2 regions of the Georgenia daeguensis genome follow, and region 2 is predicted to be linked to the other one. Evidence: riboswitches for the same ligand, from Rfam matches in the RefSeq annotation. Region 2 holds a riboswitch; the other holds the start of a gene.
What was found. Region 2 has a riboswitch for glycine ahead of gcvT (glycine cleavage system aminomethyltransferase GcvT). Riboswitches for the same ligand answer to the same signal wherever they lie in the genome.

Region 1 (15,616 bases), on a different contig from region 2:
CGGACGGCTACACGATCGGCTTCGTCCCGGTGGAGATCGCGATGCTGAGCCACCAGAACTTCGACGTCGACCCGGCGGACTACGACTTCCTCGGGCAGATCATGCTCGCCCCGGGCATCCTCTCGGTGCCGACCGACAGCCCGTACCAGACGCTCGAGGACTTCGTCGAGGCAGCCAAGTCCGAGGAGCTCGCCGTCGCCAACTCCGGCGCCGGCTCCATCTGGGAGGCGGCCGCGTTCGGTCTCGCCGACGAGACGGGCGCGCAGCTCGCGTCCGTCCCGTTCGACGGCGGCGCCCCCGCTCTCGCCGCGGCCATCGGCGGCCAGGTGGACGCCGCCGTGGGTGGGGCGGGCGAGACGCTCACCGCCTACAACGAGGGGCAGGTGCGCCCGCTGGCGATCTTCCACGACGAGCGCCACCCGGACATGCCTGACGTGCCGACCGCCGCAGAGGCCGGCTTCGACCTCGAGTTCGGCGGCTGGGGCGGCATCTACGCGCCCGCCGGTCTCCCGGACGACGTCCGCCAGACGCTCGAGTCCGCCATCGAGGAGGCCGCCAACTCCGACGGTTTCACCGAGACCATCACCAAGGCCGGCAACCTGCCCGTGTACCGCGACGCGGCCGAGTTCACCGACTTCGTGAACTCCGAGCACGAGCGCTTCGGAGAGATCCTCGGAGCCCGCTGATGATCCGTTCCCGCAAGGGCACGCCGGTCGCCCCGTCCGGTCAGCCGGACGGGGCCGCCCCGGCACCCGCCCCGCACGTCGACCACCGGACGCCCCCGGCCGACGACCTGCTGGCCCATGAGGCGACCGAGGCGGTGGACGCCGCCGAGGCGGACCACGCCCCGCTCGCCCGGCCGTCCCGCAGGCTGGAGATCGTCTGCGCCGCGATCGCCGTCGCGGGCTCCGGTGCCCTGTTCCTGCTGGCCAGGGCCATCGAGGTCCGCAACGAGACGGGTGGCATCGACCCGCGCTGGTGGCCCGAGCTGCTCGGTCTCGGCGGACTCGCCCTCGGGGTGCTCCTGCTCGTCGCCGCGGTCCTCCGCCCGCCGTTCGACCGTGACGACCTCGAGGCCGCCACCCGCCAGGGCTGGTTCCGCGTCGGGCTCGCCGTCGCCCTCTCCGTCGCGTTCGTCCTTCTCTGGCCCGTGCTCGGGTTCCTGGTGGTGACGCCGGTCTTCCTCGTCGCCGCCACCTACCTCTTCGGCGGCCGGGGCTGGAAGACCCTCATCGTCTTCCCGGTGCTGATGACGGGCTTCATCTACCTGCTCTTCCACACACTCCTGAAGGTGCCGCTGTGAACGCCGTCGCCGAGGGCCTTGGGGCCCTGATCGATCCGACCGTCGCCATCTGCCTGCTCGTCGGTCTTCTGGTGGGGACGCTGGTCGGCGCCTTCCCCGGTGTGACCGGCTCGATGGCGGTGGCTCTCGCCTCCGGCTTCACCCTCACGCTGGAGCCCGTGCAGGGACTCGCGGTCCTCCTGACCATCTACGTGGGCGCGAACTACGGCGACCGGATCCCGTCCATCCTCGTGAACACGCCGGGGACGCCGGCCGCCATCGCGACCACCCTCGACGGGTATCCGCTGGCGAAACAGGGCAAGGCGGGCCTCGCCCTGGTCAGCTCCTCCATGGTGACCACCGCCGGCATCCTGCTCTCGATGGTGCTGTTCCTCGTGGCGGCACGGCCCGTGGCCAACATCGCGCTGGAGTTCGGCCCGGCCGAGATGTTCGCCCTCGTGGTCTTCGGCCTGACGATCATGATCTCGATCTCCTCGAAGTCGGTCATCAAGGGCGTTCTCGCGGGCATCGCCGGGCTGGCCATCGCCACCGTCGGGCGCGACCCCATCACCGGGGACTCGCGGTTCGTCTTCGGGGTCAACGACCTCAACTCCGGTCTGCCGTTCATCGCGGTGATCATCGGCCTGTTCGGTATCGCCGAGCTCTTCGACCAGCTCCTCACCCACCGCGAGCACCACGTCAAGCCCATCTCCAGCCTGGGCCGGTGGTGGCCGACCCGGTCCGAGTACCGGGAGATGGCGCGGCCCTTCGGTGTCAGCAGCGTCATCGGCATGATCGTCGGTGTGGTCCCCGCCGCGGGCGGCGACATCGCGGGACTCATCGGGTGGGACCGCGCCAAGCGCATGTCCAAGCACCCGGAGAAGTTCGGCAAGGGCTCCCTCGAGGGCCTCACGGCGGCGGACACGGCGTCCAGCGCCACCCTCGGCGGCTCGCTCACCACGACCATGGCACTAGGCATCCCCGGCGACTCCGTCATGGCCGTCATGATCGGCTCGATGATCATCTGGGGCCTGCAGCCCGGCCCGTCGCTGTTCACCAACAGCCCGGACCTGATGATCAGCATCGCAGGCATCATGATCATCGCGACGCTGCTCTCGCTCGGCATCAGCCTCGTGCGCATGCGCGGCATGGTGAAGCTGCTGGACCTGCCGAACCACTACCTGTGGGTGGGCATCCTCATCTTCTGCGTCGTGGGCACGTACACCACCACCAACAACCTCTACACGGTGTGGGTGATGCTCGCCTCCGGTGTGGCCGGCCTGGTCATGAAGCGCACCGGATTCCCCCCGGGCCCCGTCGTCCTGGGCCTGCTGCTCGGGCCGCTGGCGGAGTCCAACCTGCGCCGCGCCCTGATCATCGACGGCCCGTCCATCCTCGTGACGCAGCCGATCTCGGCGGGCCTGCTGGCGCTGGCGCTGCTCAGCCTCGCGCTCCCGCTGATCGGCCGGGCCCGCCGTGCCCGCCGCGGGTCCAGCACGGACTCGAACGCGGACGAGCCGATCCTCACCCGATGATCCATCCGTCCGTGACGCGGCGCTGGGTCGCCGTCGACCACCCAGGGTGGCGCCAGGCGCACGCCTCGAGCGTGCTGGCGGTCGACGGCGGCCTCGTGGCCGCGTGGTTCGGCGGCACCCGCGAGGGGACGCCGGACAACCGCATCTGGCTCGCGCACCGCCCCGCCGGTGCCGACACCTGGGGCGAGCCGTCCGTCGTCGCCGCGGGTCCTGAGGCGCACTGGAACCCGGTCCTCGCGCACGGCCCGGACGGCGCGCTGTGGCTGTTCTACAAGCGCGGCCCGCTGATCTCACGGTGGGCGACGTGGTTCCGCCGCTCCACCGACGGCGGCGCGACCTGGACCGAGCCGGCCGAGCTCGTGCCGGGCGACGCCGGCGGCCGGGGTCCGGTGAAGAACCCGCCCCTGCTGCTCCCGGACGGCACGTGGCTCGCGCCCGGCTCGCTCGAGCGCTGGGACGGCGAGGCCGTCTGGGACGCGTTCGTCGACCGGTCCACCGACGGCGGCCTGACCTGGTCGCCCGCGCCGGTGCCGCTGGACCACAGCGGGCTGCGCGGTGCGGGCGTGATCCAGCCGGCGCTGTGGCGCGGCGGGACCGCCGTCCACGCCCTGCTGCGCAGCACCGAGGGCTCGGCGTTCCGTTCCCGGTCGGACGATGCGGGTCGGACGTGGTCCCCCGCGGAGCCGACCGGCCTCGCCAACGGCAACTCGGGGCTGACCGTCGCCGAGCTCGGCGGGGGCGCGGTCGCCTGCGTACACAACCCGGTTGCCGAGGACTGGGGCGCGCGCTGCCCGCTGGTCGTCTCCGTCTCCCCCGACGACGGTGACACGTGGCACGAGGCGGTCGTCGTCGAGGACGGGCTCACCCCGCTCGACGACGACACCCGCCGCCGGCCCGCGCTGCCACCGCCGAGGTCCTTCTCCCCCGCCGACGCCGGCGTGGAGACGACCGGCGTCGGGGAGTACTCCTACCCGGCCGCCGCCGTCGCCGACGGCTCCCTCGTCATCACCTACACCTGGCAGCGCCGCGGCATCGTCGAGGCGCGCGTCCCCCTCAGCCTGCTCCACCCCTGAAAGGAAGTTCATGCCCGCCCAGATCATCAGCGCCGTCCCCGTGCCGTTCACCGAGGAAGGGTCGCTCGACCTGACCGAGTTCGAGACCGTCCTGCGCACGATCGACCCGCACGTCGACGGCGTCCTCGTCGCCGGCACCACCGGGGAGTTCCCCGCGCTGGACGACGACGAGCGGGTCGAGCTCTTCCGCGTGGCCGCCGAGGTGCTCGGCACCGCCCGGGTCATCGCGCACCTCGGCCACGGCAGCACCCGGCAGGTCCTCCGCCTCGCCGCGGGGACGGCGGAGCTCGGCATCTCCCGGTTCGCGCTGCTCTCGCCGTACTACCTGCCCACCGACGACGACGGGGTGGTGGCCTTCTTCCGGGCGCTGACCGAGGCGTTCCCCGAGGCCGGCGTGTACGCCTACCTCTTCCCCGAGCGAACCGGCATGGACGTCCCGGTGGACGTGCTGCGCCGGGTCCTGGCGCTGCCCGGCATGGTCGGGGTGAAGCTCTCCGGCGGGGCGGCGGCGCGGCTCACGGAGTACGTCGCCGCGCTGCAGGACGGCCAGGAGCTCTACTCCGGTGACGACTCCACCCTGCCGTGGGTCCTCGAGCAGGGCGGGACGGGCGTCGTCTCCGGCGTCTCCTCGGCCTTCCCGGAGACGTTCTCCGCCCTGGCCCGCGCCCTCGACGCCGGCGACGACGACGCCGCCGGGCGCGCCCAGAGCATCGTCAAGGAGGTGGTGGGTCTGACCGGCCCCACCATCCCGCGCCTGAAGACCGCGATGGCCGCCCGCACCGGCGCCGCGTGGGCGAGCCGGATGGCGCTGCCCGCCGTGGACGCCGAGCTGCGGGGCCGGATCGAGGCGGCGGTGTCGCAGCACGGCTGAGCCAGCACACCGAGCAACCGGGGAGCCGGGCCCACGCGGCCCGGCTCCCCGCGTGCGCCGGCTTCGGGTGCCCGCGAGCTTCGGTCGGGCCCAGGTCTCCCGCCGGGTCGCCCGGTCCTCCGCCTCGCCCCTAGCGCAGCTCCGGCACCCTCGCGCGGTAGTGCTCGATCAGCTCGTCGTTCGTCGGCCCCGTCGCGTTCGCGCTGCGCCAGAACGCGGTCTCCGGCGCCGTCTCGGCGCACAGGACGAGGAGCGCGTCCCACAGCAGCGTGTTGCACAGCGAGGACAGCGGCGCCGTGCGGGGCGACTCCGGGGGCCAGCTCGCGTCCCCGGGCGGCACCCGGGTGTCGAGGACGACGTCGGCGAGCTCGTGGAGGCGTCGGCCGGCACGCAGCGGCGCCGCGTCGGACGCCGTCACCGAGGTCACGGCGACCACGCGCGCGCCAGCCTCGCGCGCGGACAGGGCGATCCCGACCGGGACGTAGTTGACGCCGGAGTTCGAGAAGACGACGACGGTGTCGTCGTCGCCCACCCCGGCCTCCCTGACGAGCCGCTCCCCCAGGCCCGGCCGCCGCTCGGCGACGGTGGAGCGGTCGGCCCCGTCGAGCGGCAGCAGCTCAAGGTCCCACAGGGGCCGGACGAAGGGCAGCCCGCCCGCGCGGTAGAACGTCTCCAGCACGCCCGCCAGGGAGTGGCCGGAGCCGGCTGCGTAGACGAGACCGCCGCGCCGTCCGGACTCCAGCACGGCCTCCGCCGCCCGCCTGAGCTGGTCGGCGTTCGCCTCCAGCACGCCGTTGAGGTGCTCGGTGGTGGCGCGGGCGAACCGCAGCAGGGCCTCATCCATCGCCGACCGCCTCGGCGAGGGCCCGCTCCACCGTGGGCACGTCGCCGGCCCCGCGGATCCGGTCGGCGAGGCCGCCGGTCAGGGCCTTGCCCATGGAGCGGATCATCTGCATGTGGGAGCCGCCGGACGAGAAGGCGAGGACGACGTCGACCGGGTCGTTGGTCGCGTGCCCGAACTCCACGGGCCGGCCGAGCCGCAGCGCGGCGAGACCCTCGGTCGTGGCGCCGGCCACCGCCTGCGCGTGGGCGAGCGCGACCCCGGGGGTGAGGACGATGTAGGGCCCGTGCTCCTCGACGGTCCTCACGCAGGCGTCGACGTAGGCCTCGTCGGCGGTGCCGAGCTCCACGAGGAGCCGCGCGGCGGCCCGGACGGCCTCGCGCCAGTCGGCGCAGGAGTCGAGCACCGCCGCGCGGACGGGCACACCCGGAGCCTCCTCCGAGCCTGGATCCCCGGCCATCACAGCCAGCCCTGCTGCTCGAGCGCCGGCCGGAGCCGGGACTCGAGAGCGGCGTCGTCGACGAAGTCCTCGACCGTGACCGTGACGGGGGCGGTGCCCTCGAGCTCGCTCGTGTGCATGCCCTGGCCGACGATGACGTCCGCCTGCGTGCTGCGAGCGGCGGAGATGTCGGTGTTCTCCACCTCCACGGGGATACCGAGGCGCTGGAAGACGGTCTCCGTCGTCATCCTCAGGATCAGGCTCGTGCCCATGCCGAGCCCGCACACGGCGAGCACCTTCAGGGGGTCCGGTCGGTCGGTCATGATGTCTCTCCTGTCGCTTGCCGGCGGCGGGCCGTGTCAGCCGGCCGGTTCTCGGTGGATCGTGCGGTCGGGGCCCCGCCGGTCGTCGGGCCGGCCGAGGTGCCCGCAGCGGCCGGGGCCGAGGAGCCCGCGGAGGCCGGGGCCCCCGAGGTGACCGGGGCTGCGGAAGTCTCGTCCGGCGTCGTCCTGCGCCGGGACAGCACCATGAGGATGGCGACGGTCGCGACCAGAACCGCCCCCGCGACGACCCAGACGGCGGCCGCGCCGAGCGGCTCGAGCAGCTGGGTGGCACCGAGGACGAGCCAGCCGACGGCGTACCAGTCGGGGTCGGCCAGCGTGGCGATCTCGGGGGCCGTGCTGTCGTACAGCCCCCAGCCGATCCACTGGCCGAACGCCAGCAGCACGCCGTTCACGAGGCCGCCGAAGACGGCGCCGCGCCAGCCGGCGACGGCGTTGCCGAAGACGCCGCCCGACCCGCCGCCGAAGAAGAGCATGATCATCGGCGGCACGAGCACGAACCAGCCGGCGGCGGCGAAGACGCCCATGAGGACGAGGAACACGACGGTCGAGGACAGGAAGCCGATCATGACCGCCGTCGGCGCCTTGGGGAAGACGACCGGGATGTCGAGCGCGGGCCGGGTGCCGGGAAGGACCTTGTCCGAGATGCCCTTGAACGCCGGGACGATCTCGGCCAGGAACATGCGCACGCCGAAGAGCAGGATCGCGATACCGGCCGCGAACCGCAGCGCCTGCGTCAGGCCCCACGCCCACGGCAGCAGCTGGGAGTCGCCCATCTGCTCCTGGACCACGGCGGAGTCGGCGAACGCGATGGCGACGAGCATGATCACGGCGATGATCAGCGCGGTGGAGACGTTGATGTCCTTGAAGAAGGAGATCGACCTCGGCAGCTTGAGCTTTTCCGAGTCGTGCCGCTGGGCGTCGCCCAGCCGCAGCGCCCGTGAGCCGTACCCGGCGAGGAGGGCAACGGTCGAGGTGGTGTGCCCCAGGCCGAACTGGTCGTGGCCCATCAGCCGTTTCATGAGAGGTGCGATCCACAGCGGCTGCAGCGTCCAGTAGCAGGCGATGATCACCGCGCCGACGATGATCAACGTGGTCCGCGGGATGTCCGTCAGCACCTCCACGAGGGAGGCGGCGATGACGATGCTCATCCAGAACATCAGGTGGCCGGTGAGGTAGACGTACCGCGCGGCCGGGAAGATCCGGACCAGCAGCACGTGGATCGCGAAACCCACCGCGATGATGAGCGGGACGGCCGAGCCCTGCCCGCCGAGGAAGTCGTTGAGGGTGCTGGTCGCCGCGGGCGGCTCCAGCCCGACGGCGGAGGCGACGATGGCCTGGAACGCCACCAGCCCGCCGACGAAGATCTCCACGCCGAGCATGAGGATGACGACGCCGACGACCGCGCGGATCGTCCCGCCGACCACCGCCTCGACAGGCTTGCGCTGCAGCAGCAGGCCGGCGAGGGCGATGAGGCCGATGAGGATCGGCACCTGGTTGAAGATGTTGTTGGCGATACCGGTGAGGATGTCCTGCAACAGTTCCACGGTGGCCTCCTTGCGACCGAGTGCTGCGTGGGTTGCTCACTCCAGTGCCATCATTCTGCTCCCGAGGCGTTCTTTCCTGCCGCACGTACGGCGCATTTCCAGCCTCCGATGGCCCGCCCGCCGTCCGGCGAGACGGGACCGCCACGGGAGACGGAGCGGGGCCGTCCTCTCCCCCGGGAGGACGGCCCCGCTCTCGTTCACCCGGCCGCTCGGCCGGGCGGCCTCACGCCCCGCAGGCCCACGGTGGCCTGCCGAGGCCGCGCTCGAGCGCCTGCGTGTGGTCTGCCGCGCCGCCGGGTGCCTCGGCCGGGGCCGAGCCGGGCGTCTCGCACGCGGGCACCTCGACCTCGGGCACGGTGACGGTGACCTCCTCGGTCACCCCGTTGACGGTCAGCCGCACGGTCGCGGTTCCCGAGCCCACGGCGGTCAGCTCGCCGGTGGCCGGGTTGAGCCGCAGCACGGCCGCCTCGCCCTCCAGCTCGGTGCCCGACCCCGGCTCGGACCCGGCGGAGACGGTCACGCCCTCCCCCGCCCAGTCGGCGCTCATCGGCCAGCCCACCGGAACCGCACGGGTGCCGTCCTGCGTGACCGTCCCGCCGACGACGGCGGTCTCCCCGAGCGTCAGCTCGGCCGGCACGTCGAGCGTGAGCGAGTCGACCCGGGCGCGGACCTCGGCCCGCATCCAGTCCAGCCGGTCGGTCACGGGTGCGGGGCTCTGGCCCACCACGCCGTCGGCCGGGTCGATGCCGAGCAGCGTCCACCCGGTGAACCCGCCGTTGTCCGGCGTGGAGGCCGGCGACTTGCCCGAGTTGCCGTTGATGACGTTGGAGACGCCGTCGAAGCTGCGGGCGTGGAACGCGCCGACGTGGGCGTTGACGGCCGCGACGGACTTGCCGGAGGTGGCCCGGAAGTCGGCGAGCGCCTCGTCGACCGCCGCGGCCTCGTACCGGTCGGACAGCTGCGAGGCGTCGTCGGGCAGCGGGTCCTCGGTCGGGTGGTGGAAGAACACCATCACGCCGGTGACCGCGGGGTCGGACGCCGCCGAGGCGAGGGAGTCCTCCAGCAGCCGGATCTGGTCCAGCCCGCCGGCCCGGAGGGACCCGGCGGAGGTGTCGAGCGTGACGACCCGCGTGCCGGCCACGTCCACCACGTTCTGCGCCGGCCCGAACGCTGCCTCGAAGGCCCCGATGGAGCCGCCCATGATCTCGTGGTTTCCCGGCACGTACAGGTACGGGACGGCGTCGCCGACCTCCTCCTCGAGCACCCGCCTGGCCAGGTCGAAGTCGATCGTGGCGCCCTCGTCGACCAGGTCGCCGTTGACGACCAGCAGGTCCGGGTCCTCGGCGACGATCTCCCGCAGCGTCCGCCGCGCGGCCGCGACGGTGTCGGAATCCGGGGCGCGGCCGACGAACTGCGCGTCCGACATCACCGCGATCCGCTGGGCGTACCCGTCCACGGTGCCGTCCGTGACGATCACCGGGTCGTGCACCGGCGCCAGCACCGGCTGCTCGACGTCGGGGGCGACGACGGCCCTGATGTCCGTGAACGCGACGTCGCCCTGGTAGCTGGCGGTGGAGCGGGTCTCCATGATCCGCACGCGCTCGAGCGTGAGGGGGAACGGCGTGCCCGCCGGGACCGTGAACGTGGTCTCCTTCCAGCCCTCCCAGGTGATCATCGGCCCGTCGAGCTGCTTGACCACGCCGTCGCCGTCGCGCACCTGCAGGCGCGGCCAGGCGCCGGTGGCGTCGCCGTCGATCAGCATCGTGATGGCCTGCGGCTGGCCGGGCACGGGGATGGGCGCGGGCGCGACGGCGTAGGAGCCGCGGGTCGCCGTCGACGTCGTGAAGTCGTGCGTGAGCCGCAGCGCCGCCTGCCCCTGGGGGCCCTCCGCCACGGTGAGCGTGCCGGTGGCGCGCGCCTGCGCGAAGGTCCACGACGCGCCGTCGGACAGGTCCGTGACCGGCTTGGTGGTCAGGCCGACGGTGACGGGCAGCTGCACGACGGTCCCGGCCACCTCCAGCTGGGCGAGCGCCGAGCCGGAGCCGGTGGTCGCGGTGATCGTGAAGGCCCCCAGGCCGGCCGGCTCGATGGTGAACCCCTCGTCGATGGAGGCGTCGACGTCGGAGACCTCGATCGGCGCGGAGAACCCGTCGGCGTCGTGGCCGGTGAGGGAGACGGTGGCGGTGTCGCCCTCGCCCTCCATGGCGATCTGCGAGGTCGACGCGGTGACGTGGTCCAGCGGGCCGAGCACGGTGAGGTTCGTGGCGCCGGTCAGGCCGGACGCCTTGTACGTGACAGTCGCGGGGCCGGGAGTGACGCCCTCCAGTACGGCGCCGGTCTTCGTCTGCTCGGTGAGAACGGCGTTGGCGTCGGCGCCGTTCGGCAGCGAGCCCGGCGAGGTCACGGTGAACCGGCCCTCGGCGTCGGTGCCGGCGAGCTGGTCGGTCAGGCCGACCCCCTCGACGGTTCGGTGCAGTCCGGGGATGACGTGGTGGGCGTCGTCGCCGTCGAGGGCGGGGCGCACGGCGACGTCGGTCAGCTCCTCGGTGTCGGCGGAGGAGAAGAACGCCAGGGAGTTGGCCACCACGCGCTGGGAGCCGTCGGAGGGGACATTGACGAGCTCGGGCTCGGTGCCGCCGGCGGGGCGGGCCACCATGGTGGTGGAGCCGCCGCCGTCGATGTTGACGGCGTTGTGGGCGCCGAGGTCGATCATGAGCTCGGCCATCTCCACGCGGGTCAGGCCGCGGGCGGTGGCGCTGCGCCCGTCCACCGTTGCGACGAGGAGCTCGGAGCCGTCCTCGGTCAGCCCGAGGACGGTGCGGGCGGCGACCGGCTCGTCGGGGAAGTCGGCCAGCTGCCCGTCCAGGACCAGCGGGACGTTGCCGCCGATCCCGAGGTCGACGTCGGAGCTCGGGGAGATCGTCACGTCCACGGCCTGACCGACCGCCAGGGCGCGCAGGGCGGCGGCGCCGGTGCCGCGGCCCAGCAGGACCTGACCGCCCGCGGGGAAGGTGGGCACCCCGGCCCCGTCGGTCACTGCGGTGACGGTGCCGCCGGAGACGACGGCGGTCGCGACGTCGGTCTCGCCGGGCAGGCCGGCGGGGCGGTCGAGGGAGGCGTTCCCCCACCGCTCGTTGTAGACGCCGATCGAGTCGGCCGGGACGGTCGCGCGGTTGAGGCCGGCCAGCTCGTGGGTGGTCCCGCCCGCGGTGAGGGTGCCGGAGGCGGAGAGGTACTCGACGGCCGCGACGCCGTCGGTGAGCGTGAACGCCGGGAACGGCTGGCTGTAGCCGTTGATGACCTCGCCGTCGCTGATCGTGGTGAAGATCGGGGCGTTGGTGAAGTTCATGTCGAAGTGGTTGCCGTTGACGGCGGCGACCGCCCCGGTGCCCTCGACCTGGTCCAGCACGGTGGCCGGGGATGTGGTGGAGCCCGAGTCGAGGACCTTCATGCTCAGGGTCGGCTCGGTGAGGTCCGCCTTGAGGATGTTGCCCGACGTCCAGCCCTTCTCCTCCAGGCGCTGGAAGCTGGTCAGGTCCAGGCCCGGCGCGACCGCCTGGGTGGAGACCTCGTGGAGCACGGACCCGTCGGCGTCGAGGTCGAGCCCGTTGTCGTCGCCGACGGTGACCAGGTCGGCGAGGGTCTCGGCGTCGGTCGGCTCGGTGGTGGCCAGCGCCGGCAGGGCGCCGACGGCGGCGAGGCAGAGGCCGGCGCCGGCGAGCGCGGCGGTCAGTCTTCGGGCAGGAAGGTGCACGGTTCCCCCGGATGATCGGTGCGGGCTGGCGCGGCCCGGACGTCGTCGTCCGGCCGCGGTTACCGACCGTAGCGAGGGGATATGGCTCGGTGATGAACGGCGGGTGAGCGGTTGTGGCCACGGCCGGTACCTGCCACCCCCGGCTCAGCCCCGCCGGCCCCCGAGCAGCGGGACGACGCCCGCGATGACGATGAGCCCGGCCCCGACGGCGGCGAGCGCCGAGATGCCCTCGCCGAACAGGGCGGCACCGAGCAGCAGCGCCACCACGACCTCCCAGTAGGACAGGCCGGAGAGCTCCGCGGCGCGCAGGTGCTTGCCCGCCACGACGAGCAGGCCGAGCGCGAGGAGCCCGCAGACGAGGAAGAACGCGGCGGCCCACGCCCAGTGGGTCGCCGTCATCCCGGACAGGTCGGGCCGCACCACGGCGACCAGGGCCGCGGTCCCCAGCGTGCCGAAGGCGAAGTTCCAGAAGCTGCGCACGTCCGCCGGCATGTCGGCGCGGTACCGGTAGCACAGCAGCGCCGCCCCGTAGAAGATCCCGGAGGCGATGCCGAGCCCGACGCCCAGGGCCTCCTGCCCGGACGCCGCGGCGGGCTCGCCGCCGACCAGGCCCGCCGCCAGCGTCATCCCGACGAAGCTGGTGACGAGGGAGACCACCTCGAGACGGGTCATCGACTCCTTGAGCAGCACCCACGCCAGGGCGGCCGAGAGGACCGGGCCCAGGTAGTGCAACGCCACGGCGAGCGCGAGGTCGACGAGGACGGTCGCGGAGAGCAGCGTCGCCAGCGACAGCCCGAGGAAGACACCGCCCAGCACGACGGACCAGGACAGGCGTGTGCGGCGCAGGACGCCGAGGCGGCGGCCGGCGGCGAGGACGACCAGCATCCCGATCGCGCCGACCAGCATGCGGCCCATCGTGAGCGCCTCGCCGATCGGTGCGCCGGACGGAGTGGCCAGGCGGCCGAACACCCCCGCGGTGCCCATGGCGGTGGCAGAGACGACGATCGCGACGACGCCGAGGCGGCGGTTGCGGGCCGGGGCGCCGGCACGAGTGATCTCGGGGACGCGCACGGGCGCGTGGGCGGACAGTGCCACAGAACTCCTCAGGACGGGCACGCGCGGGGGCGCGCAGAGCGGGCGGATCGATCCCCGCTCTGTCATCGGACCTGAGAGCTTTCACGGGCCGCGGCCCGGTTACACCGTCGGTGGACCCCCGAGGGGGTCGCTTTCCAGAGGAGCCTCGCCGGCGGCGGTCTTGGGGGCCTGAGAGATTCCCGGGGAGGTTGCTCCTTCGGCGCCCGCTGCTGCGGGACTCTCCCGCCGCGGTTCGGTGGCGTGTTCAGTTGTGGAGGTTTCAAGTATGCCTTACCGGACCGCAACGGCGGCAAACGCGGCGCGGCGCGCGCGTGCAGGGCGTCAACCTGCGGGTGACCACCCGAACGCCGGCGCCACGTGCCGGGCGATGTTCTCCAGCAGCTGGGCGTTGTACTCGACACCGAGCTGGTTCGGCACCGTGAGCAGCACCGTGTCCGCCGCCGCCACGGCCGCGTCCTTGCTCAGCTCCTCCGCGATGACGTCGGGCTCCCCGGTGTAGCTCTTGCCGAACCGTGCGCGGACGCCCTCGAGCATGCCGACCTGGTCGTGCCGCTCGTCCTCGCGGCCGCCGAAGTAGGCGCGGTCGAGGTCGGTGGTGAGCGGGATGACGCTGCGGCTGACCGAGACGCGGGGCTCCCGCTCCCAGCCGGCGTCCCGCCAGGCCTGGCGGTAGAGCTCGATCTGCTCGGCCTGCAGCTCGTCGAACGGCACGCCGGTGTCCTCGCTCAGCAGCGTCGAGCTCATAAGGTTCATCCCCTGCTCCGCCGTCCACCGCGCGGTGGCCCGCGTCCCCGAGCCCCACCAGATCCGCTCGGGCAGGCCCGGCGAGAGCGGCTGGATCGCGAGCGGGGCGTCGCTCCCGGTCATCCGCGGGTTCGCGCGCGCCACCCCCGCGCCGTCGATCGCGGCCCGGAAGAGCTCGGTGTGCGCACGGGCCATGTCGGCGTCGCTCTGCCCCTCGGCGGGGACGTAGCCGAAGGACTCGTACCCGCGCAGGGCCGTCTCGGGCGAGCCGCGGCTGACGCCGAGCTGGAGGCGCCCGCCGCTGATGAGGTCGGCGGCCGCCGCCTCCTCGGCCATGTAGAGCGGGTGCTCGTAGCGCATGTCGATCACCCCGGTGCCGATCTCGATGCGCGAGGTGCGCGCGGCGATCGCGGAGAGCAGCGGGAAGGGCGAGGCGAGCTGGCGGGCGAAGTGGTGCACGCGCACGTACGCGCCGTCGATGCCCAGCTCCTCCGCGGCAACGGCGAGCTCGATGGTCTGCAGCAGGGCGTCCGCGGCCGTGCGGGTCTGGGACCCAGGCACCGGCTGCCAGTGCCCGAACGAGAGGAAGCCGATGCGCTTGCGGTGCGTCCCGCCGTCCGTGGTCATGGCCGCATCCTCTCAGCCGGCCCCGACGTCGAGCAGGGTGAGCCGGACCCGCGCCGTGTCCCCCGCCTCCAGCCGCTCCGCCTTCCGCACCGCCTTCTTGATGGGCAGCACGTAGGTGCGCCGGCCGCTGTCGGGGAAGACCGACGTCCGCCACACCGTCCTGCCGACGACGACCTCCACCCGCACCGAGCCGAAGCCACGCTCGTACGGGGCGCTCAGCTCGAGGATCTCGTCGGCCACCTCCGTGGGCAGCGAGACGAACGTCCAGGTGTCCATCTGCCGGGCGTCCCAGAGCCACAGCGCGGCGTCGAACTCGTAGGTCACGGCGGCATGCTCCCGGCGCTGGGCCCGCGGGTCAACCGGTTTGGCGACCGGTCAACCGGTTCGGCGGCCGGCCCACGGTTCGGCGGCCAGCCACGACGGCGGACGGCGAGGGCGGCGCCCCGGCCGCACGCCGTCGCTCGAAAATGCCGTGCCCCCGCCGGGCCGGGAGGGCACGCTCTCCCCGTACCGACCGGTCCGGCCGGCGGCGATGACGTCACGCGCGTCCGGACGATGAGGAGGTTGTGCGGTGGCTCGCGTGCCGACCCGGATCGACGCCGCGATCCGGCACCTCGACCCTGCGGGGACCGAGCGGGTTCTCGAGATCGGCGGCGGCACGGGCGTGGCGGTCGAGATCCTGCTCGACACCTTCCCCCGTCTCACGTGCACCGCCGTCGACCGGTCCGCCCGTGCGGTCGACCAGACCCGACGGCGCAACGCCCGGTTCGTCGAGGAGGGGCGGCTGACCGTCGTGGAGGCGGACGTCGCCGACCTGACGGCCGCGCTCGGCGCGGACGCCACGTTCGACCTCGCCCTGGCCGTCAACGTCAACGTCTTCTGGACCCGGCAGGCGGTGCACGAGGCCGGCGCCCTCGCCGCGCACCTGCGACCGGGCGGGCGCCTGTGCCTCGTCTACGAGCTGCCGGACGGGCGGCGGCCCCGCGAGGACGTGGCGGACCGCGTGGTCCGCTCCCTCGACGTCCCGGGTCTGCGGACCGCGGTCCGCGCCGAGGACGGTCTGCTGGTGGTCACCTCCAGACGCGATCTGGGAGGGTGAGCCCCGTGACCGACCACGCCGTCCCGCAGAGTCCCGCCGCCCCACGGCGAACGCACGTCGTCACCGGCGCCGACTCGGGGATCGGTGCCGAGCTGGTCGGGCTGCTGAGGTCCGCCGGTGACCGGGTGCTCACCTGCGGCCTGGGCGACGGGGTCGACGTGCGCGCCGACCTGGCCACCGCGACCGGACGCACCGCACTCGTGACGGCCGTGGAGCGGCTCGCCCCCGACGGCCTCAACGGCGTCGCCCTGGTCGCAGGGATCGACGACCGCGGCCCGGCCACCGTCTCGGTGAACTACTTCGGCACGACCGCGGTGCTCGACGGGCTCCGCCCCCTCCTCGCGCGCCGACCCGCCCCGCGGGCGACC
Region 2 (15,616 bases):
TCGGCACCACCACGCACCTGGGCGCAGCCGCCCGCACCACCACGTGCCCGGACGCTCACCAAGGCACCACCACGCCTGTAGCAGCACGATCCCCCCACCCCACGTGCCCGGACGGCCGCGCCCTCTCGCGGACGTGACGAGGCCCGCACGCCGGAGCGCGCGGGCCTCGTCCGTCAGGCACGGGTCAGGAGACCGTCCCGTACGCCTCGACCGGCTGGCACGCGCACACCAGGTGCCGGTCGCCGTAGGCACCGTCCACGCGCCGCACGGGCGGCCAGTACTTCCCCTCCACCAGCGAGGGCAGGGGGTACACGGCCTCCGCGCGGGTGTAGGGGTGGTCCCACTCCCCCGTCAGCATCTCCGCCGTGTGCGGGGCGTTGACCAGCGGGTTGTCCTCCCGCGGCCAGGCCCCGGACCCCACCTGCTGCGCCTCTGCGTGGATCGCGACCATCGCCGCGCAGAACCGGTCGAGCTCCGCGAGGTCCTCACTCTCCGTCGGCTCGACCATGAGGGTCCCGGCCACCGGGAAGCTCATGGTGGGCGCGTGGAAGCCGTAGTCGATCAGCCGCTTGGCGACGTCGTCGACGGTGATGCCGGTGGCCGCACGCAGCGGCCGCAGGTCGAGGATGCACTCGTGCGCCACGTGCCCGCTCTCGCCGCGGTAGAGCACCGGGTAGTGGTCCTCGAGTCGTGCGGCGACGTAGTTCGCGGCCAGGACCGCCGCGCCGGTCGCGCGCCGCAGCCCTTCCCCACCCATGAGCGCCACGTACGCCCAGCTGATCGGCAGGATCGAGGGCGAGCCGTACGGCGCGGCCGAGACGGCGCCGGAGCGCCTCTCGCCGTCCTGGGCGAGCGGGTGCCCGGGCAGGAACGGCGCCAGGTGGGCCCGCGCGGCCACCGGACCGACGCCGGGGCCACCGCCGCCGTGCGGGATGCAGAAGGTCTTGTGCAGGTTCAGGTGCGAGACGTCGCCCCCGAAGACGCCCGGCCGCGCGTGCCCGACGAGCGCGTTGAGGTTCGCCCCGTCGATGTAGACCTGACCGCCGGCGGCGTGCACCGCCTCGCAGACCTCGCGGACCTGCTCCTCGTAAACGCCGTGGGTGGAGGGGTAGGTGATCATGATGCAGGCCAGCCGCTCGGCGTGCTCCTCGACCTTGGCGCGCAGGTCCGCCAGGTCGACGTTGCCGCCCTCGTCGGTGGCCACGACCACCACGCGCATCCCCGCCAGGACCGCGGAGGCCGCGTTGGTGCCGTGCGCCGAGGCCGGGATGAGGCACACGTCGCGTGCCGTCTCCCCCCGGGACTCGTGGTAGCCCTTGATGGCCAGCAGCCCGGCAAGCTCGCCCTGCGAGCCGGCGTTGGGCTGGAGGCTGACGGCGTCGTAGCCGGTGGCGGCGGCGAGCCAGCCCTCCAGGTCGTGGATCAGCTGCAGGTAGCCGGCCACGTCCTCGGCGGGGGCGAACGGGTGGATGCGGGCGAACCCGGGCCAGCTGATCGCCGCCATCTCCGCGGCGGCGTTGAGCTTCATCGTGCACGAGCCGAGCGGGATCATGCCCCGGTCGAGGGCGTAGTCCTTGTCCGAGAGCCGGCGCAGGTAGCGCATCATCGCCGTCTCGGTGCGGTACGTGGAGAACACCGGATGGGTCAGGTACTCGCTCGTGCGGGTCATGTCCGCGGGCAGCGCGACCTCCACCGACTCCGCCACCGCCGCCGAAGCCCGAGGGCCCCCCGGCCCGACGGGGTCCACGGCACCGTCGGCGGCCGCGTCCGCGGCGCGCGCGACAGCCGCGGCGAGCGCGGCCACGTCCTCGTCGCCGGTGGCCTCGTCGACGGAGACGCGCACCCGGTCGGCGTCCTGCACCCAGACGGTGATGTTCTCCTCCAGCGCGGCCCGGCGCACGGCGTCGGCCCGGCCGGGCACCACGAGCTCGAGGGTGTCGAAGTAGTGCTCGTGGCTCAGCCGCACGCCGGCCTGCCGCAGCCCGGCCGCCAGGGCCCGGGTGCGGGTGTGCACTGCCTCGGCGATCTCCCGGAGGCCGTCGGGCCCGTGGTAGACGGCGTACATGGAAGCCATGACGGCCAGCAGCACCTGGGCGGTGCAGATGTTGGAGGTGGCCTTCTCGCGGCGGATGTGCTGCTCGCGGGTCTGCAGCGCGAGCCGGAGCGCGGGTGCGCCGTCGACGTCGCGGGAGACGCCGACGAGGCGGCCGGGGAGCTGACGCTCCAGGCCCTTGCGCACGCTGAGGTACCCCGCGTGGGGCCCGCCGAAGCCCAGCGGCACCCCGAAGCGCTGGGTCGAGCCGACCGCGATGTCCGCGCCCAGCTCGCCGGCCGGGGTGACCAGCGTCGCCGCCAGCAGGTCGGCGGCCATGATCACCACCGCGCCGGCGTCGTGCGCCGCACCCACCGCGCGCTCGAGCACGGACCGGGCCAGGACCCGGCCCGACGCTCCCGGCAGCTGGACGAGGACGCCGAAGACGCCGTCGAGATCCGTCCCGTCCAGGCCCTCGCCGAGGTCCGCGACGACGAGCTCGATGCCCAGCGGGGCGGCCCGGGTCTCGAGCACCGCACGGGTCTGGGCAAAGGTGTCGGCGTCGACGACGAAGCGGTCGCCCTTGTGCTTGGTCGCACGCCGCGCGAGGAGCATCGCCTCGGCGGCGGCGGTGGCCTCGTCGAGCATCGACGCCCCGGCGACGTCCAGCCCGGTGAGGTCAGTGACCACGGTCTGGAAGTTCAGCAGCGCCTCGAGGCGACCCTGGGAGATCTCCGGCTGGTACGGGGTGTAGGCGGTGTACCAGGCGGGGTTCTCCAGGACGTTGCGCTGGATGACCGGCGGCGTCAGCGTGTCGTAGTAGCCCTGCCCGATCATCGAGGTGCGCACGGTGTTGCGCGCCGCGATCCCGCGCAGGCGGGCGAGCACCTCGTGCTCGGAGGCGGCCCCGGGCAGGCCGGCGGGCGCCGACCCGTCCTGGATCGAGTCGGGGACGGCGGCGGAGACGAGCTCCTCGAGCGTGGGCACACCGACGGCGGCGAGCATCTGCTCCTGGGCGGCGGCGTCCGTCCCGATGTGGCGGTCGGAGAACTCCCTCACGCGCCCTGCCCCTCGACCAGCGCGCCGTACCCGGCGGCGTCCAGCAGGTTCTCCGGCAGCTCGGTCACGCGCAGGGTGTACAGCCAGCCCTGCTCGTACGGGTCGGCGTTGACGGTCTCGGGGGCGTCGACGGCCTCCTGGTTGACCGAGGTCACCTCGCCGTCGGCCGGGGCGATGAGGTCGGAGACCGACTTGGTGGACTCGATCTCGCCGCACGTCTCCCCCGCCGTCAGGGTCGAGCCCACCTCCGGCAGGTCGAGGTAGACCACGTCGCCCAGCGCCTCGGCCGCGTAGGCGGTGATGCCCACCCGTGCGGTGTCGCCGTCGACGGCGATCCACTCGTGGTCGGCGGTGTACTGGCGGTCGTCGGGGTAGCTCACGGTCGCTCCATTCGGTGGGACTTGCCTGGCAGGGTGTGGGGTCTGGGTGCTGCGGCTCTCGCCGCGAGGGCGGGCCGTCGCGGTCAGCGAGGGCGGCGGTAGAAGGGCAGGTCGACCACGGTCACGGGCTGGCGCCTGCCGCGCACGTCCACCTCGAGGCGGGTGCCCACGGCGGCCCTGTCGCGGTCGACGAGCGCCATCGCGACGGGGTGGCCCAGGGTCGGCGACAGGACGCCGGAGGTGACGGCGCCGATCGCGCCGTCGCCGTCGAGCACGGTGCTGCCGGCGCGGGCGGCGCGGCGGCCCTCGCCGGCGAGCCCCACGAGCACCGTCCCGCTGGGGTGCTGAGCCCGGTCGGCGAGGGCGTCCTTGCCGACGAAGTCGTGCTCGAGGTCGACCACCCGGCCCAGGTTCGCCTCGTAGGGCGTGACGTCGCGGCTGAGCTCGTGCCCGTACAGGGGCATGCCCGCCTCGAGCCGCAGCGTGTCCCGGCAGGCGAGCCCGCACGGCACGACGCCCGACCCGGCACCGGCCTCGAGCAGCGCCGACCACAGCGGCACGGCGGAGGCGGCGGGCACGGACAGCTCGAAACCGACCTCGCCGGTGTAGCCGGTGCGGGCGAGCAGCACGGGGACGCCGGCGACCTCGGCGCGGACCGAGGCGTAGTACCTCAGGGCGGCCAGATCCGTGTCGGTGAGTCCCGCGAGCACCTCGGTCGAGACCGGGCCCTGCAGCGCCACCAGCGCCCGGGCCTCGGTGCGGTCGGCGACGTGCACGTCGGCGCCGGACCGCACGGTGAGCTCGTCCAGCACCACGGTCCGGTTGGCTGCGTTGGCGACGACCAGGAACTCGGTCTCCGCCAGGCGGTAGACGATGAGGTCGTCGACCACGCCGCCGTCCGGGGCGACCATCATCGTGTAGCGCGCCCTGCCGACGGCGAGGGTGGAGCTGCGGGAGACCAGCGCGTGGTCCAGCGCGTCCGCGGCCCCCGGTCCGGACACCTCGATCTGCGCCATGTGCGAGAGGTCGAACAGGCCGGCGCGCTCGCGGACCGCGGCGTGCTCGGCGAGGTCGGAGGTGTAGCGCAGGGGCATCTCCCAGCCGGCGAACGGGGTCATCGCGGCGCCGGCGTCGCGGTGCACGGCGTAGAGCGGGGTGCGCAGGAGGTCGGTGGTCATGCGGGGAGCTCCGTCGGGTCGTCGGACGCGTGCGCGGGCGCGCACGTCGATCGGCTCCCCCTCTGTGCTGGTACCTGAGAGTTTCGGGCGCCGGACGGCGGCCCTTTCACCATGGGTGAGCCCGTGGACGCGTGGACTTCTTTCCAGAGTGGCCTGATCGACACGGTGCGGGGACCTGAGAGATTGCCGGGGCGGTTGCTCCTTCGGTGCGTCGCGGGGGCGACGGCTCTCCCGTGCCGACTGCTGACGGCCCGATATCCAGTTCTGGGTGGCGTCGGAGGATCACCCGCCGCGCGGGGTGCACGCTACCACCGGCGGTGCCGGGAACGCGGTCGCGGCCGCGCCGCGGTCAGGACGCGGCGGGGACGGGCTTGACGGCCAGCACGGGGCAGGGGGCGTCGAGCAGGATGCGCTGCGCGTTCGACCCGAGCACGAGCTTGCCCACCGGGGAGCGGCGGCGCAGCCCGATGACGATCAGCTCCGCCTCGACCTCCTCCGCCGTGGCGACGAGGGACTGCGCGACGTCGTCGGACCGCCGGAGCTGGCGGATGTCGTAGGCGATGTCCGCGTCGTCGAGCAGGTCACGCACGGCGTCGGCCTCGGCCTCCAGCAGCGACGGGTCGTCGCCGCGCGAGCGACGCGCGAGCACCACGATGAGCCGGGAGTCGCGCCGTCGCGCCTCCGCCACGGCGGCGTCCAGCGCCGCCGCTCCCTCCTGCGTGGTCACGTACCCCACGACGATCGTCATGCCTGCTCCGTTCCTGCCGCCTGCCGGGCGGCCCCGTGGACCGTGCCCGGGACGTTACCCGAAACACCGCGGTCACGAGCACCTCACGCACGGCGGGCACGGACGGCGACACCGTCACGGTGTCCGCACCCACGCCGGCGGCATACCCGCCTCCAGCGCCGCCACCACCAGCTCCGCCAGGCGGTGGCCCGGCTCCTCCTGCAGCGCCTGCCGCGCGACCACGTCGGCGCGGGCCCCCTCGTTGCCCCACCAGGCCAGGTACGCCAGAGCACCCAGGGCCGGGCCGCCCCCACCGGGCTCGGCATGGGCGGCCACGGTCTGGGCGAGCGCCGTCGCCCGGCCGACCATCTCGGCGTCCGGCGCCACCTCGGTCTCGAAGGCCCGGACCACCGTCCCGGGATCGAGGTAGTCGCCCGTGCGCCCCTCGGCCGCCTCCATCGTGGCGGCCACCACGGCGTCCCTCACGACCTTGTCGCCGAGCACGACGAGCAGCCGGCCCAGCACCTCGGGGGCCGTGCGCGACCGTTGACCCGGACCGGTCGCGACCGCGGCGTCCCACAACCGGGCGCCCTGCTCCCGCCAGCGCCGCAGCGGCTCCTGGTCGCGGGCGGGCCGGGCACCGGGGACGCCGAACGCGGCGCCGCGCACGAGCGGTGCGCCGCCGCAGGCCCGGCGCACCTCGCGGAGTCGCTCGCGCTCCGCCTCGGCAGCTGCGAAGGCGGTGGCCAGCGCGTCGCCGTCGCGGGTGCGCACGACCGCGAGCTGCGACCGGTCCCCCGCAGCGGCGCGTCCCGCCGTCACCATCGCCGCCGCCGCCGGGGACGCGGTCAGCAGCTCGAGCGGATGGCCGGCCGGCGGGCAGCAGTCGCAGGTGTCGAGATGGCCCCAGCCACGCGGCCCCACCCGCCACGGGTCGAGATCGGGCGCCAGCGGCCACAGGGCCTCGTCCAGGGCGTCGGCGAGATGGTCCACGACGTCGTGGAGCACCCGGTCGTCCTCCTCCTTCGTGTACAGGACGAGGTGGAGGTCCTCGGGCTGCTGGGCGGCGACGTGGCCAGCCAGGACCGCCGCCGCCTCGCCGCCGCTGAGCGGGGACGCGAGGTCGGCGAGGTCCATGCGCGCCACCAGGCCGACCTCCTTCCGGCCGTCCGGGGTGACGCTCACGGCCACGAGAACGGCGGACTCGGCGGGGTGGAAGCCCAGCCGGTACGGGATGAGGGCGATGAGGTCGCGGGGCTGGGACAGTCGGATGGTCTCTGTGGTGGTCATGGGTCCATCCAGCCGCGGAACTCCTGGTGCCCGCGCCGCGCCTGTGCACGGACGCCGCGGCCGCCGCCGGCTGTGCACAGCGGCGGTCGGGTGGACGGACGCGCCGCGCTGTGGACGGGTCAGGGTCTGCGATGTGGACGGTGGGGGTCGCGGGGCGCATAGGGTCGGGTCATGCACAGCACCGCCCTGTCCGACCTCCGCGAGGCCGTCGCCGAGCGGGTCCTCACCGCCCTGGACGACCGCACCGCGCACCTCGCGCACGTGGGCGCGCCGCTGACCGACTTCCTGGCGCCCGCCAGGTCCCTGCTCGGTGGCGGCAAGCGGCTCCGGGCGCTGCTGTGCGGGGCGGGCTGGGCCGCGGCCGCCCCGGACGCCTCGCTGGGGGGGCCCGTGGTCCTCGCGGGCAGCGCGCTCGAGCTCTTCCAGGGTGCCGCACTCGTGCACGACGACGTCATGGACGCCTCGCAGACCCGGCGCGGCATGCCCTCAGCGCACCGCAGGTTCGCCCTCGAGCACGCCGAGCGGGACTGGCTCGGCGACGCCGACGACTACGGTCAGGCGTCCGCCATCGTTCTCGGCGACCTCCTGCTGTCGCTGTCGTCCATGGAGATGGACGAGGCGCAGGCGGCGGTCGGACCCGCGGCCGGGGGCCGGGCGCGGCGGACCTACGACGCGATGACCGCCGAGGTGGCCCTCGGCCAGTACCTGGACGTCCGGTCCCAGGCCCAGCCGTGGGAGGACGACGGCGACGCTGCGCTGGCGCGGGCCCTGCAGGTGGTCCGGCACAAGTCGGCGCGGTACTCGGTGGAGCACCCGCTGCTGGTGGGTGCCGCGCTCGCGGGTGCGGACGACGATCTGCTCGCCGCGCTGTCCGCCGTCGGGCTGCCGCTGGGCGAGGCGTTCCAGCTCCGTGACGACGAGCTGGGCGTCTTCGGCGACCCGTCGACAACCGGCAAACCGGCGGGCGACGACCTGCGCGAGGGCAAGCGCACGGCCCTGCTCGCGATGACCGTGCGCCGGGCGGGCGCGGACGACCGCGCGTTGCTCCGGGACCGGGTGGGCGCGGCGGACCTCACCGGCGACGACGTGGCCGCCCTTCAGCGGGTCATGCGTGCGACCGGTGCGGTGGAGGAGCACGAGCGCATGATCGAGGCGCGTTACCAGGCCGGTCTGGTCGCCCTGGCTACGGCGGCGTTGCCGCGGCGGGCCGACGCCCTGCTGCGGGAGCTCGCGGCGGCGCTCACCCGCCGCGCCGCCTGATCCGGGCGGTCCGGTCCGCGGCGCTGCGTCGCTGCCGCCGGGCCGGGACGCGCGTCCCGGCCGCCCGTCAGAAGGCGAGCGTCTGGGCGACCCGCCGCACCGCGTGGGTGCGCCGGGCGCGCAGCGCGGCGATCGGCGTCGCCTCGAGCTCGGCGTGCGGCGTGAAGAGCCAGCGGAAGGACTCCTCGGCGTCGTAGCCGGCGTCAGCGAGCAGGATCAGCGTGCCGCGCAGCGCGGGCAGCGGCCCCGGGCCGTCGACGTCGTCGGGCCCCAGCAGCAGCTCACCGGGCACCGAGCGGGCGCCGTTCGGCCCGTGCGGCACCGCGAGCAGACGGTGCTCCCGCAGCAGGGAGCGGACGTCGCGGAGGCGGAGACCGAGCATTTCCGCCACCTCGGGCAGGGAGTACCAGCGGGTGGGGTCCTCGGGCGCGTCGGTCACGGAGGAATCTTAGAGGACCGTTTCGGACAATCGGTTGTCGACACGCACCTACAGTCGCTACTGTCACACTGGTTTCATTAGTCACGTTGGTATCACCGACAACACGAGTCACGTCCGTTACACGAGCGGTCGTGTCTCTGAGCCGGCCCCCTGTGCACGACCCCGTTGGAGGATCGATGTCGAAGGTCGAGAACAGCTCTCGGACCACTGCCCGCACCCAGGCGGGACGGGCCGGTATCGGTCTGGCCCTGGCCGCGACGACCGCCGTGGGCGTCGCCGTCCCCGCCGCGACGGCCCAGGCCGCGCCCGCCCAGCCGCCCGCCAGCCTGCACAGCGCCACCCTCGGCGCCACCGCCCTCGCACCGCAGGCGCCCGCGGCCACACCGACCATGACCTACCGGGTCCAGGCCGGTGACACGGTCTCCCACATCGCCGCCCGCACCGGCTCCTCCGTCAGTGCGATCGTGCGGGCGAACAACCTCGACTCCCGTGCGCTCATCCGCGTCGGCCAGATGCTCAAGATCCCCTCCGCCGCCTCGGCCTCCGACGCCCGGCCGGCGACCACGGCGGCCTCGCGCGCGGCCGCGCGCCCCGCCGTCACCCACACCGTGACGGCCGGCGACACGCTCTCCGTCCTGGCCCAGCGGTACGGCACCACGGTCGCCGCCCTCGTCCAGGCCAACAAGCTCGACTCGGCGCACCGCATCTACGTCGGCCAGAAGCTCGCCGTCTCCGGCACGGCCTCGCTCCCCGCCTCCGCCGCCCCGACGGCGACCTCCGTGCCCACCCGGACCACGCCGGCCGTCACGACCGGCGGGACGCACACCGTGCGCGCCGGCGAGACCGTCTCGGGCCTGGCCAAGAAGTACGGCACGACCGTCCGCGCCATCATCGCGGCGAACAACCTCCGCCCGTCGGGCCTCATCTACGCCGGCCAGAAGCTCGTGGTCTCGGGCGCCGCCGGCGCCGCTCCCTCGAGCGCCCCGGCGCCGGCCACGACCTCCGGCACCTACACCGTCCGGGCGGGCGACACCGTCTCCGTGCTGGCGAAGCAGTGGGGCACCACCGTCTCCGCCGTCGTCCAGACCAACAAGCTCGACGCCCGCGGGCTCATCTACGTCGGGCAGAAGCTCAAGGTCCCGGGCACGGCCGCCACGCCCGCCGCGCCGGCCACCACGCCGCTGGTGCCGAACAGCTTCCTCGGGCGCACCTACCCGGACGCCACCGTCGCCTCCGCCAACGCCAACAAGGCCACGCTGCTGGCCACCGGCGTGCCCTCGCGCGCGCAGATGCAGGCCACGGTGGCCCAGGTGGCACGGCAGATGGGCGTCGACCCCGCGCTCGCCCAGGCCCACGCCTACCAGGAGTCGGGGTTCAACCACGCCTCGGTCTCCCCCGCCAACGCCATCGGGACGATGCAGGTCATCCCGTCCTCCGGCGAGTGGGCCTCCGACCTCGTCGGCCGCCGGCTGAACCTGCTCGACCCCTACGACAACGTGGTGGCCGGCGTGGCGATCATCCGTCAGCTCCAGCGCACCGCGCCGGACCTCGAGACCGGCATCGCCGGCTACTACCAGGGCGCGGCCTCGGTCAAGCGCAACGGCATGTTCGCGGACACTAAGATGTACGTCGCGGCCGTCAAGGCGCACATGAACCGGTTCTGAGATCCGCTCATGACGACGGCCGGGCCACGGGGCCCGGCCGTCGTCATGTCCGGCCGGCGCACCGTGTCGGCCCTGTCCCCGCCCGACGCCGCTCCCTGCCGGGAGGCCACGACGGAGCTGTGTGACCTTCGGCATGCCGCACGCTGGCGGCGTGGTGCGGCGGTTACGCTCGCGACGTGGACGCCACGACTCTCGACCCGATGATCGGCCACCTGGTCGACGACCGGTACGAGGTGACCGCACGCGTCGCGCGCGGCGGGATGGCGACCGTCTACCGGGCCACCGACCGTCGGCTCGACCGCACCGTCGCGGTCAAGGTGATGCACGCGCACCTGGCGGAGAGCCCGGACTTCGTCGCCCGGTTCCGCCGGGAGGCGCAGGCGGCGGCCCGGCTCGCGCACCCGGGCATCGTCTCGGTCCACGACCAGGGCCTGGCCGGCGAGGCAAGCTACCTGACGATGGAGTTCGTCGAGGGCCCGAACCTGCGCACGGTGCTCCGCGAGCGGGGGGCGCTGCCGCTGGGCGAGGCGCTCGCGCTCACCGGTCAGGTGCTGGACGCGCTCGCCTGCGCCCACCGCGCCGGACTGGTGCACCGGGACATCAAGCCCGAGAACGTCCTCCTGACCCTCGACGGACGTGCGAAGGTGGCCGACTTCGGTCTCGCGCGCGCCGTCACGGAGGCCACCGCGGCGAGCACCGGCACGGTCCTCGGCACGGTGGCCTACCTCGCGCCCGAGATCGTCACCGCCGGACGGGCCGACCCGCGCGCGGACGTGTACGCCGTGGGCGTCCTGCTCTACGAGCTGGTCACCGGGCGCCAGCCGTTCGCCGGCGAGGCGCCGATCCAGGTCGCGTTCCAGCACGTCAACGGTCGTGTCCCCGCGCCGTCCGCCCTCGTCCCCTGGCTGCCGAAGGAGGTCGACGAGCTCGTCGCCGCCCTCACGGCACGCGAGCTCGACGAGCGGCCGGAGGACGGCGGGGCGGCGCTCGCCCTCGTGCGACGGTGCACCCACGCCCTGGACGGGGCCACCCTGGCCCGCCGCGCGGGCACCGGTCGCGCCGCCGCCGTCCCGGCCGCACCGCAGCCCTCCCCGGGCAGCTCGCGCGCCGACGCCCCGCCGTCGGACGGCCACCCGACCACCGCGACCGAGCTCCACGAGCCGAACGGGACCATCGCACTTCCTATCGGGGCCATCCGGCGCGAGGAGCCCGCCCCCGCGCGCCCCGCCCGGCGACGGCGGGCCTGGCCGCGCGTGCTGGCCCTGGTGCTCGCGCTGCTGCTCGTCACGGGTGCCGGTGCCCTGTGGTGGTTCCAGGTCGGGCCCGGCGCCACCGTCGCGACCCCCGAGGTCGTGGGCCTGGAGGAGGACGCGGCCGTCGCCCGGGTCCGCGACGCCGGCCTGGAGCCGGTGGTGAGCCGCAGCCATCACGACGACGTCGAGGCGGGGAGGGTGATCTCCACCGATCCCGGCCCTGGCGCCGAGGTCCACAAGGACGGCCGGGTGCGCCTGTCAGTCTCGCTCGGCATCCTCATGCTCACCGTGCCCGACGTCGCCGGCCTCGAGGCGGCCGCCGCCGCGGAGGCGGTCGAGGCGGAGGGTCTCCCGGTCGGCAGCACGACCGAGCAGTACCACGGCAGCGTTCCGGCCGGCACCGTCATCTCCTCCTCCCCCGAGGCCGCCGAGCAGGTCGCGCACGACACCCCGATCGACCTTGTGGTCTCCGCCGGCCGTGAGCCGGTCGAGCTGCCGGACGTCACCGGCCTGGCGCGCGCGGAGGCCGTCGCCGCGCTGGAGTCGGCGGGCCTCGCGGCCGGCGAGGTGACCGAGGAGCACTCCGACACCGTGCCGGCGGGGGCGGTCATCGCCCAGGCGCCGCCGGCCGGCTCGGCCCAGCTGTACCGCGGCGACTCCGTGGACCTGCGCGTGTCCCTCGGCCCGGAGCTCTTCGCGGTTCCCGACGTCGTCGGCCGCCAGGTCGGCGAGGCGCGGTCCGCCCTGGCGGCGGCGGGGTTCGAGGTCGCGGTCGAGGAGGTGCTCGGCGGGTTCTTCGGCACGGTGCGGGCGCAGGACCCGGAGCCCGGGGCCATGCTCCCCCGCGGCAGCGTCATCACGCTCACCGTGGTCTGACGCAGCGGCTGCCGCCCACGCGGGCGTGCCGTCCGGCGGACCGTCCGGCACCGCGGGTCTCACTCCTCGTGCGAGTACCGCTCCTCGCGCCACGCGTCCCCGCGCAGGTGGTAGCCGCGGGACTCCCAGAACCCGCGCTCGACCTCGGTGAGGTAGTTCCAGCCCCGGAGCCACTTGGGCCCCTTCCAGGAGTACAGGTGGGGAAGGATCAGCCGCAGCGGGCCGCCGCGCTCGTCGCTGAGCGGCTCGCCGCCGTGGTGGGTGGCCAGCACGGCGCGGGGCGAGACCAGGTCCTCCAGGCGCACCGTCGCCGCGTAGCCGTACTCGGCGAACACCAGGACGTGCTCGACGTCCTCGCGCGGCGGTGCCAGCTCGACGACGCCGCGGGCCGCGACCCCGGACCAGCGCTCGTCCACCGAGGACCAGCCGGTGGCGCAGTGCAGGTCCGCGGTGACCTCGAGGGGCGCCAGCGCCAGCACCTGCTGATACGTCAGCGCGTGCTCCGCGCCGTCCGCCGTCGCGCCCCCCACCGTGAGCCGCCAGCGCTCCGGACGACGGCGCGGCACGGGCCCGTAGTGCATGACGGGCGCCTCGGCGACCAGCCGCTGCCCCGGGGGCAGGAACCGGTCGGCGGGCAGGCGCGGCAGGTCCGCCATGCCCGCGCCCATGGCGTGCTCCTGCACCCCGTCGTGCTCCACCGTTCCCCCCGCGGTCCTCTCCGTTGTGCGCCGTCTAGTAGCCCCGCAGCATCTCTGCGACGTCGAACGCCATCTCCAGCGACTGCTGGTGGTTCAGGCGCGGGTCGACCAGAGTCTCGTAGCGGCGCGCGAGGGCGGCCTCGTCGACCTCCTCGCTGCCTCCGAGCACCTCGGTGACGTCGTCGCCGGTGAGCTCCACGTGCAGCCCGCCCGGCACGGTCCCGAGCGCCTGGTGCACCTCGAAGAAGCCGTGCACCTCGTCCAGGACGGTCGCCAGCTCGCGGGTCTTGTACCCGGACGGGGACGTGATGGTGTTGCCGTGCATCGGGTCGCACACCCACGTCACGGGGCGCCCGTCGGCGGTGACCCGCTCGACCAGCCCGGGCAGGACGTCGCGGATCTTGCCGGCGCCCATGCGCGTGATGAAGGTGAGCCGGCCCGGCTCGCCGTCGGGGGTGAGCCTGTCCATGAGTGCCAGGGCGTCGTCCGCCGTCGTCGTCGGGCCGAGCTTGACCCCGATCGGGTTGCGGACCCTCGAGAGCAGGTCGACGTGGGCGCCGTCGAGCTGACGGGTGCGCTCGCCGATCCACAGGAAGTGCGCGGAGGTGTTGTACGGGTCGCCCGTGCGCGAGTCGATGCGGGTCATGGCCGCCTCGTACTCCAGGAGCAGCGCCTCGTGGGAGGTGTAGAAGTCCACGGTGCGCAGCGCCTCGAAGTCGACGCCCGCCGCACGCATGAACCGCATCGCCCGGTCGATCTCCGCGGCCAGCACCTCGTAGCGCGCGTAGGCGGGGTTGGCGGTGAAGCCGCGGTTCCACTGGTGCACCAGGCGCAGGTCGGCGAAGCCGCCGTTGGTGAAGGCGCGGATGAGGTTGATCGTCGTCGCCGAACGCTGGTAGGCGCCGAGCAGGCGCCGCGGGTCCGGCGTGCGGTCCGCCTCGGTGAAGGGGTGGCCGTTGACGGCGTCGCCGCGGTAGGCCGGCAGGGTGGTCCCGTCCCGCGTCTCCTGGTCCGAGCTGCGCGGCTTGGCGTACTGACCGGCCATGCGGCCCATCTTGATGACCGGGAGGCTGGCGCCGTAGGTGAGGACGGCGGCCATCTGCAGGATCGTCTGGATCTTGTTCCGGATCCGGTCCGCGGTGGACTCCGCGAACGTCTCCGCGCAGTCTCCGCCCTGGAGCAGGAACGCCTCGCCGCGCGCCGCCATCGCCAGCTTCTCGCGCAGGCTGTCCGCCTCGCCGGCGAAGACCAGCGGCGGGAACTCACGCAGCTCGGTGGTCACCCGGGCCAGCTCACCCTCGTCCGGCCACTGGGGCTGCTGCGCGGCGGGGAGCTCGCGCCAGTGCTGGAGGCCGCTCAGGACCTCCGGTGTCGCCTCGATACTCACCCGGACAGGATAGGCGGCGCCGAGGGCTGAGACGGACGGCGTCCACGGACCGGCCGCCGCGGGCCGTGCCCCGCGGCCCGCGACCGCGCCCTCGACACCACGAGCGCTGCAGGCGAACCTGCAGCGCTCGTGGTGTCGCTGCGCTCGACGGCGGTGCGGGGTGCTCGATCCTCGGCGGCGCCGGGCACCGGCGGTGAGACCGAGCCGGCGCCCGACGGACCGCCGGCGGGTCAGTGCGCTGCGGGCGCGGCCGCCTCGACGCTCTGGCCGATGCCGGCCATGAGCTCGCGGAACCAGTCCTGGTCGATGTCGAAGGCCTTGCCCCCGGCGATGCGCGGGAACGGGACGGCCTTGAGCCGGTCGCCGTCCTCCTCGTCGTGGCCGATGACGCCCGACTCGCCCTTGAGGGCGCACTCGACGGCGAGGTCCACCATCGACTTGATGAGGCGCAGGTCCTCGGCGTTCGCGCGCGAGGACCGCGAGAAGTACCCGCTCTTCTGCACCATGACCTTCTCGGCGCCGATGAGCTCGGCGAACTGCTTGGCGAACCAGGCGCCCGGGTTGATCGTGTCCAGCTTGACGTGGCCGAAGGGGTCGCGCTCGACCTCCTCGCCCTTGGCCTCGAGCTCGGCGACGATCTCCGGCACGCCGGCCCCCTCGGAGAGGAAGATGTTCACGTTGCCGAGCTCGTCCATCACCCCGCGCAGGCGGCGGGCCTCGCCCTCGATGTCGATCTTCGTCTCGGGCAGGAAGACGGCGTGGATGTCCCACCGCTCGCGGCTCAGGCCGATGCTGGGCACCCACTCCTGCGTGTCGAGCCAGGTGCGGTAGGAACGCGCGGCGGCGGCGGTGAGCCAGCCGCAGTGCCGGCCCATGACCTCGTGGACGATGAGCATGCGCGGGCTCACGCGGTGCTCGCCGATGATGTTCTGCGCGAACTCGCTGGCCTCCTCGGCCGCCGTCCAGGCGCCGAGGGACTGCCGGATCGGGACGATGTCGTTGTCGATCGTCTTGGGCAGCCCGACCACCGTGAGGTGGTAGCCGTTGTCCTCGAGGTAGGCGGCGAGGTCGGCGGCCGTGGTGTTGGTGTCGTCGCCGCCGATGGTGTGCAGCACGTCGATACCGTCGGCGCGCAGCTGCTCCGCCGCGACCTCCAGGGGGTTCTGCCCCTCCTTGACCAGGCCGCGCTTGACGAGGTCCTTCGCGTTGGTGAGCTTGACGCGCGAGTTGCCGATGGGGCTGCCGCCGAAGCGGTGCAGGACCCCGGCGTGCCGGCGGGCCTCGTCGTCCACGACCACCTTGGTGCCGGTCAGCAGGCCGTGGTAACCGTTCTGGTAGGCGACGATCTCCACCTCGGGCGAGATCTCCGTGTA

Region 1: another riboswitch for glycine. It lies ahead of ABD774_RS10000 (DMT family transporter); the one in region 2 lies ahead of gcvT (glycine cleavage system aminomethyltransferase GcvT).

The regions. Positions count from the first base shown of each region.
Region 1 is NZ_BAABBA010000008.1:126,505-142,120, forward strand. Features, by position in the region: gene ABD774_RS09950 (tripartite tricarboxylate transporter substrate binding protein) at 1-686, shown strand, start outside; gene ABD774_RS09955 (tripartite tricarboxylate transporter TctB family protein) at 686-1,303, shown strand; gene ABD774_RS09960 (tripartite tricarboxylate transporter permease) at 1,300-2,817, shown strand; gene ABD774_RS09965 (sialidase family protein) at 2,814-3,890, shown strand; gene ABD774_RS09970 (dihydrodipicolinate synthase family protein) at 3,901-4,761, shown strand; gene ABD774_RS09975 (sugar isomerase domain-containing protein) at 4,892-5,605, opposite strand; gene ABD774_RS09980 (PTS sugar transporter subunit IIA) at 5,598-6,026, opposite strand; gene ABD774_RS09985 (PTS sugar transporter subunit IIB) at 6,062-6,364, opposite strand; gene ulaA (PTS ascorbate transporter subunit IIC) at 6,361-7,929, opposite strand; gene ABD774_RS09995 (phosphodiester glycosidase family protein) at 8,153-11,683, opposite strand; gene ABD774_RS10000 (DMT family transporter) at 11,828-12,778, opposite strand; glycine riboswitch at 12,924-13,013, opposite strand; gene ABD774_RS10005 (LLM class flavin-dependent oxidoreductase) at 13,100-14,149, opposite strand; gene ABD774_RS10010 (DUF1905 domain-containing protein) at 14,162-14,473, opposite strand; gene ABD774_RS10015 (class I SAM-dependent methyltransferase) at 14,721-15,248, shown strand; gene ABD774_RS10020 (SDR family oxidoreductase) at 15,254-15,616, shown strand, end outside.
Region 2 is NZ_BAABBA010000002.1:147,515-163,130, forward strand. Features, by position in the region: gene gcvP (aminomethyl-transferring glycine dehydrogenase) at 185-3,091, opposite strand; gene gcvH (glycine cleavage system protein GcvH) at 3,088-3,471, opposite strand; gene gcvT (glycine cleavage system aminomethyltransferase GcvT) at 3,555-4,649, opposite strand; glycine riboswitch at 4,702-4,802, opposite strand; glycine riboswitch at 4,803-4,893, opposite strand; gene ABD774_RS02400 (universal stress protein) at 4,999-5,397, opposite strand; gene ABD774_RS02405 (DUF4192 domain-containing protein) at 5,512-6,666, opposite strand; gene ABD774_RS02410 (polyprenyl synthetase family protein) at 6,838-7,926, shown strand; gene ABD774_RS02415 (Rv2175c family DNA-binding protein) at 7,994-8,365, opposite strand; gene ABD774_RS02420 (LysM peptidoglycan-binding domain-containing protein) at 8,542-10,029, shown strand; gene pknB (Stk1 family PASTA domain-containing Ser/Thr kinase) at 10,206-12,158, shown strand; gene ABD774_RS02430 (molybdopterin-dependent oxidoreductase) at 12,218-12,814, opposite strand; gene ABD774_RS02435 (class II 3-deoxy-7-phosphoheptulonate synthase) at 12,891-14,243, opposite strand; gene ABD774_RS02440 (pyrophosphate--fructose-6-phosphate 1-phosphotransferase) at 14,474-15,616, opposite strand, start outside.